2 regions of the Bradyrhizobium sp. U531 genome follow, and region 2 is predicted to be linked to the other one. Evidence: predicted binding sites of a transcription regulator. Region 2 holds the regulator's gene; the other holds the start of a gene.
The links. Region 2 encodes PhoB, which activates phosphate uptake and scavenging genes when phosphate is short. Its sites were predicted from a motif close to TGTCATNNANCTGTCAT; they were not measured.

Region 1 (6,774 bases), on a different contig from region 2:
AGGCGCGCGCGTTCGAGCTGCGCCGGCGTCAGCAGCTCCTGCATCGTGGTCGGCGGCTGGTTCTCCTCGCTCAACCCCGCATAACGATAGAACACGGACAGGCCGACGAAGGCACGCTCGACGTGGGTGATCGCGCCGAAATTGCCGTTGACGACGAGGCTCAGCGTCTGCTCGCCGCGGTGATCGGGATGCACGCGCCAGCCGATGTCGGACAAGAGGCACGCGGTGTGGCGCAGGCGGCGGTCTTCCTCGGTCTCGCGCAGCTTGACCACGCGCGCCAGGCGATCGGTCCAGGCGATCAGCTCGTGGGCGTGCTTGGCCGAGCGCGACAGCAGCTGGTTGAGCTCTTCCGCGGCGCAGATCAGGCCGTCCTTGTTGCGTTCGGCGTCCGTCAGCTTCTCGTGCAGCAGACCTTCGCGCACGCCGAAGGTCGAGAACAGGATGGTCTTCGGCTTGGCGACGCGGATGATGTGCTCGAGCACCAGGGCCGCATAGGTGAGGAGCGGGCGGCGCGCGTCGGCCACGCTCTCGATGTCGGCGAGCATGTCGGCGGCCGCGAGGCGCCGCAGCCTGCGGGAGAAATCGAGCGCTTCGGCCGCGGACAGCGAATAGCCGTGCATGACCTGAAGCGGGTAGCCGCTCTGGATGATGTGGATGCGGGCGAGGGCGCGCCAGGTGCCGCCAACCGCGTAGAAGGTGCGGCCACGGCCCGCGGCGAGCTGCGGCACCTCGTCGAGCGCCTCGCGCACGATGCGGTCGGCGCGCTTGAGCGATTTGTGCGCGAGGTCCTGCAGCGCGAGACCGCCGAGCGGCAGCGTCACGCCGCTGCGCACGCTGTTCTTGCGTACGTCGATCAATTCGAGCGAGCCGCCGCCGAGGTCGCCGACGATGCCGTCGGGATGATGGATGCCGGAAATCACGCCGAGCGCCGACAGCCGTGCCTCGCGCGGGCCCGACAGGATCTCGATCTTCACGGCGCAGATGCGCTCGGCCTTGGCGATGAAGTCGGGGCCGTTGGAGGCATCGCGGCAGGCCGCGGTCGCGATAGCGAACACCCGCCCGACCTGCATCACCCGGCACAGGGCGCGAAAGCGCTTGAGCGAGGTCAGCGCCTTGTCGACGGCATCAGGGGCGAGCAGGCCGGTGCTCTGCACCTCGCGCCCGAGGCCGCACAGCGTCTTCTCGTTGAAGATCGGAATGAGGCTCCGCGTCAGCCCCTCGTAGACGACGAGACGGACCGAGTTGGAGCCGATGTCGATGACAGCGACGCTCGAGCCGCGCTTGCGCGGCCGCTTCACGTCGAACATCCCTGATCAGGATTGATGGCGTTCGTTCCGGCGCGTGAGACGACGCGGCGAGGATTCCTTGAGCGACTTTCCACGGCCAGACAGACTCGGATTTGTCATGAAGTAGTTGTGCACGTTGAAAGGCTCCTCGCCCTTCGCGGTCTTCATACGCGTTGAAGACCCGTCCGGCAACAATTGCCAGCTCTGCTCATTGTCCTTCAGGTTCGCGACCATGATCTGTTCGAGAACCTGCTGATGCACCGTGGGATTTTGCAGCGGACACAGCACCTCGACGCGGCGGTCGAGGTTGCGCGGCATCATGTCGGCGGAGGAGATATACACAGCCGCCTTGGCGCTCGGCAGGCCCTGGCCCATGCCGAAGCAGTAGATTCGGCCGTGTTCCAGGAAGCGCCCGATGATCGACTTGACGCGGATGTTCTCCGACAATCCGGGAATTCCCGGACGGAGGCAGCAGATACCGCGCACCACGAGCTCGACCTGCACGCCGGCCTGCGAGGCCTCGTAGAGCGCGTCGATGATGTCGGGGTCGACCAGCGCGTTCATCTTCATCCAGACCGCGCCGTGCCGGCCGTGCCGCGCATGTGCGGTCTCGCCCTGGATATGCTCGATGATGCGCTTGCGTAGCGTCAGCGGCGACACCGCCATCTTCTCCAGATCGCTCGGCGCGGCATAGCCGGTGATGAAGTTGAACACGCGCGCGGCGTCGCGGCCGATGGTCGGATCCGAGGTGAAATAAGAGAGGTCGGTGTAGATGCGCGCGGTGACCGGATGATAGTTGCCGGTGCCGGTATGGACGTAAGTGGTGAGGCTGCCGCCCTCGCGGCGCACCACCATCGAGAGCTTGGCATGCGTCTTCAGCTCGAGGAAGCCGTAGACGACCTGCACGCCGGCGCGTTCGAGATCGCGCGCCCAGCGGATGTTGGCTTCCTCGTCGAAGCGCGCCTTCAGCTCGATCAGCGCGGTGACGGTCTTGCCGGCCTCGGCGGCCTCGGCGAGCGCGCGCACGATCGGAGAGTTGTTGGAGGTGCGGTAGAGCGTCTGCTTGATCGCGACGACATCGGGGTCGCGCGTGGCCTGCTGCAGAAACTGCACCACGACGTCGAAGGATTCGTAGGGGTGATGAACGACGAGATCCTTCTGCCGGATCGCGGCAAAGATGTCGCCGCCATGCTCGCGCACGCGCTCGGGGTGGCGCGGCACGTATGGCGTGAATTCGAGATCGGGGCGGTCGAGGCGGGTGAGCTGCGAGAGCTCGTTCATCGCCTGCACGCCGTCGACCAGGAACACCTCGTCGTCGGCGGCCGAGAGCGCGTGCTGCACGAAGCTGCGGAGCTGGTCCGGCATCTTGGCGTCGATCTCGAGCCGGATCACCGACCCGCGGCGGCGGCGCTTCAGCGCCGTTTCGAACAGGCGAACGAGGTCTTCCGCCTCTTCCTCGATTTCGAGCTCGGAGTCGCGGATGATCCGGAAGGCGCCCTGACCGTGCACATTGTAGCCGGGGAACAGGCGGTTGATGAACAGCGCGGTAGCCTGCTCCAACGAGATCAGGCGAACGATGCCCTCGGCCGGCAGCCGGATGAAGCGGTCGATCTTGCCGGGCATTCGGATCAGCGCGTTCATCTGCTTGCCGTCGGCGGCGCGCGTGAGCTGGAGCGCGATGGTGAAGCCGAGGCTCGGAATGAACGGGAAGGGGTGGGCGGGGTCGATCGCGAGCGGCGTTAAAAGCGGGAACACGTTGTGGAGGAAGTAATCCTCGATCCAGTTCCGTTCCGCCTTGGTGACGTCCTTGCCGTCGACCAGCACGATGCCGACATCGGCGAGCGTGGCGCGCAGGTCGCGCCAGATCGCCTGCTGGTCCGAGGCGAGCTGGATGACGGTGCGGTTGATCAGCGCGAGCTGCTCGGACGGGGTCAGGCCGTCGGGGCTGCGCTCGGCAATGCCCTCGCGCACCTGGGCCTTGATGCCGGCGACGCGGACCATGAAGAATTCGTCGAGGTTGTTGGCCGAAATCGACAGGAATCGCACCCGCTCCAGCACGGGATGGCTGGGATTGACCGCTTCCTCCAGGACGCGGCGGTTGAAATGCAGCCAGGAGAGCTCGCGATTGATGAACCTTTCAGGGCTCGATGCGATCGCCGGCTGGCCCTCGGTCTCCGGGGCTTTTTCTTTAGTTTCAACAGCTTGCGCAGAGTCCATCAGAAGTCGGTCCATCCTGTCTCGCCTCACTTTGCGACTTAAGCGCAAAACCTGCGGGAGCATGTGTTAGAGCGATGACGTTTCGATGACATTGATGTTCCGCCGCTGCGCCGCGTCAAGCGGACTTCGTGGAAGGCCCAAGGGCGGGCCGGGCGGCTCAGGCGTCGCGGAGCAGCTCGGCGGCCAGCGCCCGCGTGACGGGACGTCCGAGCCGCAGGGCCTCGCTGTCGAGCAGTTCTACGGCCTGGCGGGCCGCGGCGGACGATCGCTCCAGGCGGGTGGCGAGGTAACCAACCACGCTCTCGTCCACGGTGAGCTGGCGGTCGGCGCAGAATTTGACGATCAGGCCGCGGAACAGCTGGTCGTCGGGAGGCTGCAAGGCAACCACCGGCACGGCGCGCAGGCGCGAGCGCAGGTCGCGAAGCTCGATCTCCAGCGCGGCCGGGACTTCGCGGCCGGTGAACAGGACATAGGCGCTGTCCTCGCGGGCGAGGTTCATCAGGTGGAAGAGGGCGCGTTCGTCGAAATCCCCGGCCTTGAGATCCTCGACCACCAGCGCCCCGGTGGCGAGCGCGCCCGGGACGTCCGTCGCGGTCAGGGCATTGGCGGCGGTCGAGCGGGCGCCCGAGGCCTCGGCCCAGATCGCGGCGAGGTGGCTCTTGCCGCTGCCTTCCGGGCCGGCCAGCCACATGATCCGGTTCGGCCATTCCGGCCAGCGCTCGACCAGGTCGAGGCCCGCCGCGTTGGCGGGGCCTTCGAGGAAGTTGTCCCGGCTGAGGCTCTCCGCGTGCGGAAGCGAGAACGCCAATTGTCGGGGATGGACGCGGCCTGCCACGCTTGGTTTGCTCCAGCCGGCGTGCCGGCCCGTTTGAAGAGAATTCGACTTGATCGGGCGGGAGTTGGCCTTTTGCGAGGCCGCATTCCCTCTCATTTGGCCTCGATCGTACTCATGTGCCGCAGCCACTCGACGAGGTAGAGCGACACCGAGGAGAGCGTGAAGACCGTGACGAGGCCCATCAGGATGATATCATAAGGGGCCGGCTTGAAGCCGAAGGCAAGCGCCGCCAGCACCAAGGCCGCGAACGCCACCTGTGCAACGGTGTTGAGCTTGGACACTTTCGACGGTTTCATCTCGACGGGCCGGTCGAACAGCCAGGATACGATCACGGCGGCGACGATCATGATGTCGCGCGAGACCACCAGGATCACGATCCAGCGCGGGATCGCACCCCAGATGCCCAGCGACATGTAGATCGAGACCAGCAGGGCCTTGTCCGCGAGGGGATCGAGCAGGGCGCCAAGCTCGCTCGTCATGTTGAAGCGCTTGGCCAGGAAGCCGTCCACGGCGTCGCTGACACCGGCGATCAGGAAGACGGCGAAAGCGACCTCCATTTGGCTCGATACGATGGCCCAGACGATGATCGGGACCAGCATGATGCGGCCCAGGGTAATGATATTCGGAATACTCACGAAAGCGCTTCCCGGCACCCGGTCTGACCTCGAATCCGGCCCCTCGGGAGGCTGAACCGGTTGATATCTCTACATAGTATATGGCGGTGCGCCATGCGAGCCATTGCGCGTCCCCGGAATTCGACGTAACCAGCCGCAAACCCACTGGAAATCGGGCATGACCGACCGCAAAAACGGCCTCACATACGCCGATTCAGGCGTCGATATCGACGCGGGCAACCGCCTGGTCGATCTGATCAAGCCGATGGTGCGCGCCACCGCGCGGCCCGGCGCCGACGCCGAGATCGGCGGCTTTGGCGGATTGTTCGACCTCAAGGCTGCCGGCTTCAAGGACCCTGTCCTGGTTGCCGCGACCGACGGGGTCGGCACCAAGGTCAAGATCGCGATCGAGACCGGCCTGCATGGCGGGATCGGCATCGACCTCGTCGCCATGAGCGTCAACGACCTCGTGGTGCAGGGCGCCGAACCGCTGTTCTTCCTAGACTATTTCGCCTGCGGCAAGCTCGACCCCGAGGCCACCGCCTCGATCGTCGCGGGCGTCGCGGAAGGCTGCCGTGAATCCGGCTGCGCCCTGATCGGCGGCGAGACCGCCGAGATGCCGGGCCTGTACAAGGACGGCGATTACGACCTCGGCGGCTTTGCCGTCGGTGCGGCCGAGCGGGGCACGTTGCTGCCGCGCAAGGACATCGCGGCGGGCGATGCCGTGATCGGTCTCGCATCGTCGGGCGTGCACTCCAACGGCTTCTCGCTGGTCCGCAAGATCGTGGAGCAATCAGGTCTCGGCTTCGAAGCGCAGGCGCCGTTTGCACCCGTCATGACGCTTGGCGGAGCGCTGCTGACGCCGACGAAGCTCTATGTGAAATCCTGTCTGCGCGCGATCCGCGAGACCGGCGCGGTGAAGGGCCTTGCCCACATCACCGGCGGCGGCTTCACCGACAACATTCCGCGCGTGCTGCCGCAGGGCCTCGGCGTCGGCATTGATCTGGCGCGTCTGCCGGTGCTGCCGGTGTTCAAATGGCTGGCCGCGCAGGCGGGCATTGCCGAGCTTGAGATGCTGCGCACCTTCAACTGCGGCATCGGCATGATCGCGATCGTCGAGCCCGACAAGGTCGAGCAGGTCATGCAGGTGTTCACCGATGCGGGCGAGACCGTGGCGCAGCTCGGCACGGTGATCCCGGCCGATGGCGAGCACCGCGTCGTCTACAACGGTCATCTCGACATGGCGTTGTGATGGCTGGCGCCATGACGAAGCGCCGCGTCGCCATCCTGATCTCCGGCCGCGGTTCCAACATGTCCGCGCTGATCAGGGCCGCTGCCGCCGCGGATTTCCCGGCGGAGATCTCGCTCGTCATCTCGAACAAGGCCGATGCGATCGGGCTCGAACGGGCCAATGCGGCCGGCGTGACGACGCAGGTGATCGAGAGCAAGCCGTTCGGCAAGGACCGCGCCGGCTTCGAGAAGCTGCTGCAGGCCTCGCTCGACCAGCACGGCATCGATCTGATCTGCCTCGGCGGCTTCATGCGCCTGTTCACGGCCGAGTTCACCAGAGCCTGGTACGGGAGGATGCTCAACATCCATCCCTCGCTGCTGCCGTCATTCCCGGGCCTGGACCCGCATGGCCAGGCCTTGCGCGCCGGCGTGAAGCTGTCTGGCGCGACGGTGCACTTCGTCATCCCCGAGACCGATGCCGGCCCGATCGTGATGCAAGGCGCGGTTCCCGTGAGCGATCACGACACGGGGGAGACGCTCTCGGAGCGCATCCTCGAAGTCGAGCATCGCATTTATCCCGAAGCGCTGCGGC
Region 2 (6,774 bases):
CCTTCCAGCCGTTCATGATCAAGATCTTCGACGGCGTGCCCGTGCTGGGCGCGATCTTCGCAGGTCCCCCGTCCTATCTCAGCACGTTCAACGCCGCGCTGATCCTTGCCATCATGGTGCTGCCCTTCATCACCTCGATCTCGGTCGACGTGTTCAAGACGGTGCCGCCGGTCCTGAAGGAGGCCGCCTACGGCGTCGGCTGCACCACATGGGAAGTCGTCCGCAGCGTGGTGATCCCCTACACCCGCGTCGGCATCATCGGCGGCGTCATGCTGGCGCTGGGCCGCGCGCTCGGCGAGACGATGGCGGTGACCTTCATCATCGGCAACTCGTTCCGCATCTCCTCATCGATCTTCGCGCCGGGCACCACGATCTCGGCGGCGATCGCATCCGAGTTCGCCGAGAGCGACGGCCTGCACCAGTCCGGCCTGATCCTGCTCGGCCTGTTGCTGTTCGTGCTGACGTTCTTCGTGCTGGCCGCCGCGCGGCTGATGCTGATGCGGCTCGACAAGAAGGCGGGGAAGTAACGCCATGGCGCTCAATCCGATCTATTCGCGTCGTCGCCGCAAGGACATCGTGATCCGCGGGCTCTGCTTCGCCGCGGCCGCCTTCGGCGTCACCTGGCTCGCGCTGATCCTGATCACGCTGCTCTACAACGGACTCGCCGGCCTGAACCTCGAGATCTTCGTCGCCGATACGCCGCCTCCGGGATCGACCGAGGGCGGCCTGCGCAACGCGATCGTGGGTTCGATCATCATGACCTTGATCGGCGTCGGCATCGGCGCGCCGCTCGGCCTGTTCGCCGGCACCTATCTCGCCGAATACGGCCGCAACGACAAGCTGACCTCGGTGATCCGCTTCATCAACGACATCCTGCTCTCGGCGCCCTCGATCATCATCGGCCTGTTCATCTATGGCGCGGTGGTGGTGCCGATGCGCGGCTTCTCCGCGATCGCGGGCGCGCTGGCGCTCGCCGTCATCGTGATCCCGGTCGTGCTGCGCACCACCGAGGACATGCTGCTGCTGGTGCCGAATCCGCTGCGCGAGGCAGCCTCGGCGCTCGGCCTGCCGCGCTCGCTGGTGATCAAGCGGATCGCCTATCGCGCGGCCCGGTCGGGCCTCATCACCGGCGTGCTGCTCGCCACCGCCCGCGTCGCCGGCGAGACCGCGCCGCTGCTCTTCACCGCGCTGTCGAACCAGTTCTTCAGCCTCGGCCTGAACAAGACGATGGCCAACCTGCCTGTCACCATCAACAACTTCGTGCAGAGCCCCTACGCCTATTGGAAGCAGCTCGCCTGGAGCGGCGCGCTGCTGATCACGCTCACTGTGCTTGCCCTGAACATTGGCGCCCGCATCATCGGCGCCGAGAGGACTGCAAAATGACCGATCTGTCCGTATCCGTGAGTTCGAACGCTCATCTGGCGTCGCATCCGCTGCCGGAAGCGCCCGCCAAGGTGACGGTGCGCAACCTCAACTTCTATTACGGTGAGCACCACGCGCTGAAGAACATCAACCTGACGCTCGGCGCCAACCGCGTCACGGCGTTCATCGGCCCGTCGGGCTGCGGCAAGTCCACCCTGCTGCGCATCTTCAACCGGATGTACGACCTCTATCCGGGCCAGCGCGCCACCGGCCAGCTGATGCTGGACCAGACCAACATCCTCGACCCCAAGCTCGACCTCAACCTGCTGCGCGCCCGGGTCGGCATGGTGTTCCAGAAGCCGACGCCGTTTCCGATGACGATCTACGAGAACATCGCCTTCGGCATCCGCCTCTACGAGAAGATTTCGAAGTCCGAAATGGACGGTCGCGTCGAGAAGGCGCTGCGCGGCGGCGCACTGTGGAACGAGGTCAAGGACAAGCTCAACGCCTCCGGCCTGTCGCTCTCCGGCGGCCAGCAGCAGCGCCTGTGCATCGCCCGCACCGTCGCGGTGCGCCCCGAGGTGATCCTGTTCGACGAGCCCTGCTCGGCGCTCGACCCGATCTCGACCGCCAAGGTCGAGGAGCTGATCCAGGAACTGTCCGAGAACTACACGATCGCGATCGTCACCCACAACATGCAGCAGGCGGCGCGCGTCTCCGACAAGACCGCCTTCATGTATCTCGGCGAGCTGATCGAGTTCGACGACACCAGCAAGATCTTCACGTCGCCGACCGACCGGCGCACGCAGGATTACATCACCGGCCGGTTCGGCTGAGGAGACGCAATATGGGTACCGAACATACCGCAAAGGCCTTCGACACCGACCTCCAGGAACTCACCCGCCTGGTCGCCGAGATGGGCGGCATCGCCGAGCGCATGATCGTCGATTCCGTCGACGCCCTGATCCGCCGCGATGTTCCGCTCGGCCAGCGCGTCGTTACCGTCGACGCCGAGCTCGACGCGCTGCAGAGGCGCATCGAGGAGCGTGCGGTGCTCACCATCGCCCGCCGCCAGCCGATGGCCGTCGACTTGCGCGAGATCGTCGGCGCCATGCGCGTTGCGACCGATCTCGAGCGCATCGGCGACCTCGCCAAGAACATGGGCAAGCGCGTCGCCGCGCTCGAGACCGATTTCCATCCGCTCAAGCTGTTCCGCGGCCTCGAGCACATGACCGACCTCGTGCAGCAGCAGGTCAAGAGCGTGCTCGACGCCTATGCCGCGCACGATCTGCCGGCTGCGATGGCGGTGTGGAAGGGCGACGAGGAGGTCGACGCGATCTGCACCTCGCTGTTCCGCGAGCTCCTCACCTACATGATGGAGGATCCGCGCAACATCTCGTTCTGCATCCATCTGATGTTCTGCGCCAAGAACATCGAGCGGATCGGCGACCATGCCACCAACATCGCCGAGACCGTGTTCTACATGATCGAGGGTCAGGCGATGACCGACAAGCGGCCGAAGGGCGACATGACGACCTTCGCCACGACGGTCCCCAATACCTGAAGACCTAAGGAGCCACGACCCGATGGGCGCACGCATTATGGTGGTTGAGGACGAGGAAGCTCTCACCGAGCTTCTCCGCTACAACCTCGAAGGCGACGGCTATGACGTCGAGACGGTGATGCGCGGCGACGACGCCGACACCCGGCTCAAGGAGCACATTCCCGACCTGATCGTGCTCGACTGGATGCTGCCGGGCCTGTCCGGCATCGAGCTGTGCCGGCGCCTGCGCACGCGGCCAGACACCAAGCAGCTGCCGATCATCATGCTCACCGCGCGCGGCGAGGAGAGCGAGCGGGTGCGCGGGCTCGCGACCGGCGCCGACGACTACATCGTCAAGCCGTTCTCGGTGCCCGAGCTGCTCGCGCGCGTGAAGGGCCTGCTCAGGCGCGCCAGTCCCGAGCGGCTCGCCACCGTCTTGGCCTATGGCGACATCGAACTCGACCGCGACAAGCGCCGCGTGGCGCGCTCGGGTCGGCCGATCGATCTCGGCCCGACCGAATATCGCCTGCTGGAGTTCTTCCTGGAGCATCCCGGCCGCGTGTTCTCGCGCGAGCAGCTGCTCGACAGCGTCTGGGGCCGCGACATCTACATCGACGAGCGCACCGTCGACGTCCATATCGGCCGCCTGCGCAAGCTGCTCAATCTCGGCCGCGAGCAGGACCCGATCCGCACCGTCCGCGGCGCCGGCTATGCGCTGGACGATCGTTTCGCGAAGGCGGAGCAGACGTAAGGGCGGGCGTGTTGTTGGTTCGCAGCTGCGGCCACGATCTCAGCTGTCATCCCGGGGCGCGCACAGCGCGAGCCCGGGATCCATAACCACAGGCCGTGGTTTGGCGAAGACTCGGTGTGACCATCTCGCGCAACAATTGCGCCCTGTGGTTATGGATCCCCGCGTTCGCGGGGATGACACCGAGTTGGTTGAGGCGCCGCCGAGTGACGGCTGCCGTCCTTGCAGTCAGCGAGATCAGCGACCTCAGCGCGGACCCGGCTTCGCCGGTGCGCGGCGGCGATCGGCGGCGGGCTGATACGCCACGCGCGAGTGCTGGGCGCAGTAGGGCAGGCCGGAGAGTGCCTTGCCGCCGCAGAAGAAGAAATCCGGGCTCGAGGGATCGCCGACCGGCCAGTGGCAGGTCGCCTCGTTCAATTCGAGCAGCGACAGCCGCTGGCTCATCGGCACGACGTTGTCGTAGGTAACGGGCTCGGCCTCGACTTCGACCTCGAAGGCCTGCGCCAGCGCGGTGTTGCCGCGGGCGATGGGGCGCGTCACCCGCATCATGTGCTGCGCGGGGCGCGCCTTGCGCGGTCGCGGCGCTGCCGATGAAGGGCTCTTGGCACGGCCGGACAAGCCGAGCCTGTGCACTTTGCCGATCACGGCATTGCGGGTCACATTGCCGAGCTCAGCTGCGATCTGGCTGGCCGACAATCCGGCCTCCCAGAGCTTTTTCAGCTGCTCGACGCGATCGTCGGACCAGGTCAAAACCGTCATTGCACCCTTTCCCTCGCCGCGCGGCTGCCATGCTGGCGCCCTTGCGGCGAATGCCTAAGCTTCGAAAAACCCGTGCCGCCAGAATCCCTTAAGGCTCGCCGGGCGTGTGACTGACGCCCGAACGTTTACGCCGGTACTTAAGGACTCTTGGGATCAGAACCGCTGCACGAGATGTCGTATCTGACAGCCCAAACGCTACAATATGGCGTGACTCACGCGCAAGAGTCCGCCGACTCGCTTCCACATGTTCCGTGGTGAAAAACCCGCAAAATCGCTACCGCAAGACTACGGAATCAGCGTTTCCCGAGGCTTTCCGGGTGGCATTGACACCCGTTTCACGGGGCATAAGATGGTCCCACGTGCCGCCCTTAAAAGGCGGCACGTTTCGTTTTCCGGGCCGGTCAATGGTGCGTTGCGCAATGCACGCGTCACACCGCCTCAACATCAAGTGACCGTCATGACTAACAGCGCAGCCCCGCATTTGCTCCCCGTTTTTGCCAGGGCCGACCTCGGTTTTGAGCGCGGCGAAGGCTGCTGGCTGATCGCGACCAATGGCGATCGCTATCTCGACTTCACCTCGGGCGTCGCGGTGAACGCGCTCGGCCATTGCCATCCGCATCTGGTCAAGGCGTTGCAGGAGCAGGCGACCAAGCTCTGGCATATGTCGAACCTGTTCCAGAGCCCGGACGGCGAGAAGCTCGCAAACCGCCTGTGCAACGAGAGCTTTGCGGACTTCGTGTTCTTCTGCAATTCCGGCGCCGAGGCGCTTGAGGGCGTGATCAAGCTGGTCCGCCATCATCACTCCTCCAAGGGGCACCCGGAGCGCTATCGCCTCATCACCTTCGAAGGCGCCTTCCACGGCCGCACGCTGGCGACGCTCGCCGCCACCGGCTCCGCGAAATATCTCGAGGGCTTCGGGCCGCCGATGGACGGCTTCGACCAGGTGCCGCATGGCGACATCGAGGCCGTGAAGAAGGCGATCGGGCCAGAGACAGCGGGCATTTTGATCGAGCCGATCCAGGGCGAGGGCGGCGTGCGTTCGGCGCCGCCGACGTTCCTCAAGGCATTGCGCCAGCTCTGCGACGAGAAGGGGCTGCTGCTCGCCTTCGACGAGGTACAGACCGGCATGGGTCGCAGCGGTGATCTGTTCGCCTATCGGCGCACCGGCGTCACGCCCGACGTGATGTCGCTGGCGAAGGCGCTCGGCGGCGGCTTCCCCATCGGCGCGATCCTGGCGACGTCGGAAGCGGCGGCCGGCATGGGCCCCGGATCGCACGGCTCGACCTTCGGCGGCAATCCGCTGGCGATCTCGGCGGCCAACGCCGTGCTCGACGTCATGCTCAAGCCCGGCTTCTTCGACCACGTGCAGAAGATGTCGCTGCTGCTCAAGCAGAAGCTCGCCTCCGTGATCGACCGCCATCCTGACGTCGTCAGCGAGGTGCGCGGCGAGGGCCTCCTGATCGGCATCAAGGCCGTGGTGCCCTCCGGCGATCTCGTCGCGGCCCTGCGCAACGAAAAGCTGCTTACGGTCGGCGCCGGCGACAATGTCGTTCGTTTCCTGCCGCCGTTGATCGTGACCGAGGCCGAGATCGAGGACAGCGTCATCAGGCTCGAGCGCGCCTGCACGGCGATCTCGTCCATACAGACCAAGCGGGCGGCAAGCTGATGAGCAAGTCCCCTGCCAAGGCGCCGAAGCACTTCCTCGACATCAACGAGCTGCCGCTGTCGGAGCTCAAGCGCATGCTCGCCGCTTCCTCCGCCATGAAGGCGAAGCAGAAGGCGCAGCAGCCGGTGCGGCCGCTCGAAGGCAAGACGCTGGCGATGATCTTCGAGCGTCCCTCGACGCGCACCCGCGTGTCGTTCGACGTCGGCATGCGCCAGCTCGGCGGCGAGGCGATCATGCTCACCGGCGCCGAGATGCAGCTCGGTCGCGGCGAGACCATCGCCGACACCGCGCGCGTGCTGTCGCGCTATGTCGACGCCATCATGATCCGCATCCTCAATCACGATGCGCTGTTGGAGCTTGCGGCCAACGCCACCGTGCCCGTCATCAACGGCCTGACGCGGCGCTCGCATCCATGCCAGGTGATGGCCGACCTCATGACCTATGAGGAGCATCGCGGGCCCATTGAGGGCAAGACGGTGGCCTGGACCGGCGACGACAACAACGTGCTGGCGTCCTGGGCGCATGCCGCCGAGCGCTTCAAATTCCAGCTCAACGTCGCCACCCCGCCGGAGCTCGCGCCGAAAAAGGCGATGCGCGACTTCATCAAGGCGACGGGCGCGCCGATCGTGCTCGGCACCGATCCGGAAACCGCCGTGAAGGGCGCCGATTGCGTCGTCACCGACACCTGGGTGTCGA

Region 1: QRQ56_RS08665 (RNA degradosome polyphosphate kinase) is a predicted target of PhoB. The motif match lies at 3,578-3,594, and genes of this name have one in related genera.

Annotation. Positions count from the first base shown of each region.
Region 1 is NZ_JASVEN010000001.1:1,749,171-1,755,944, reverse strand. It holds gene ppx (exopolyphosphatase) at 1-1,298, opposite strand, end outside; gene QRQ56_RS08665 (RNA degradosome polyphosphate kinase) at 1,314-3,503, opposite strand; gene QRQ56_RS08660 (chromosomal replication initiator DnaA) at 3,661-4,338, opposite strand; gene QRQ56_RS08655 (CDP-alcohol phosphatidyltransferase family protein) at 4,431-4,973, opposite strand; gene purM (phosphoribosylformylglycinamidine cyclo-ligase) at 5,131-6,204, shown strand; gene purN (phosphoribosylglycinamide formyltransferase) at 6,216-6,774, shown strand, end outside.
Region 2 is NZ_JASVEN010000017.1:10,942-17,715, reverse strand. It holds gene pstC (phosphate ABC transporter permease subunit PstC) at 1-527, shown strand, start outside; gene pstA (phosphate ABC transporter permease PstA) at 532-1,383, shown strand; gene pstB (phosphate ABC transporter ATP-binding protein PstB) at 1,380-2,198, shown strand; gene phoU (phosphate signaling complex protein PhoU) at 2,210-2,926, shown strand; gene phoB (phosphate regulon transcriptional regulator PhoB) at 2,949-3,656, shown strand; gene QRQ56_RS38085 (GcrA family cell cycle regulator) at 3,900-4,412, opposite strand; gene QRQ56_RS38080 (aspartate aminotransferase family protein) at 4,870-6,078, shown strand; gene argF (ornithine carbamoyltransferase) at 6,078-6,774, shown strand, end outside.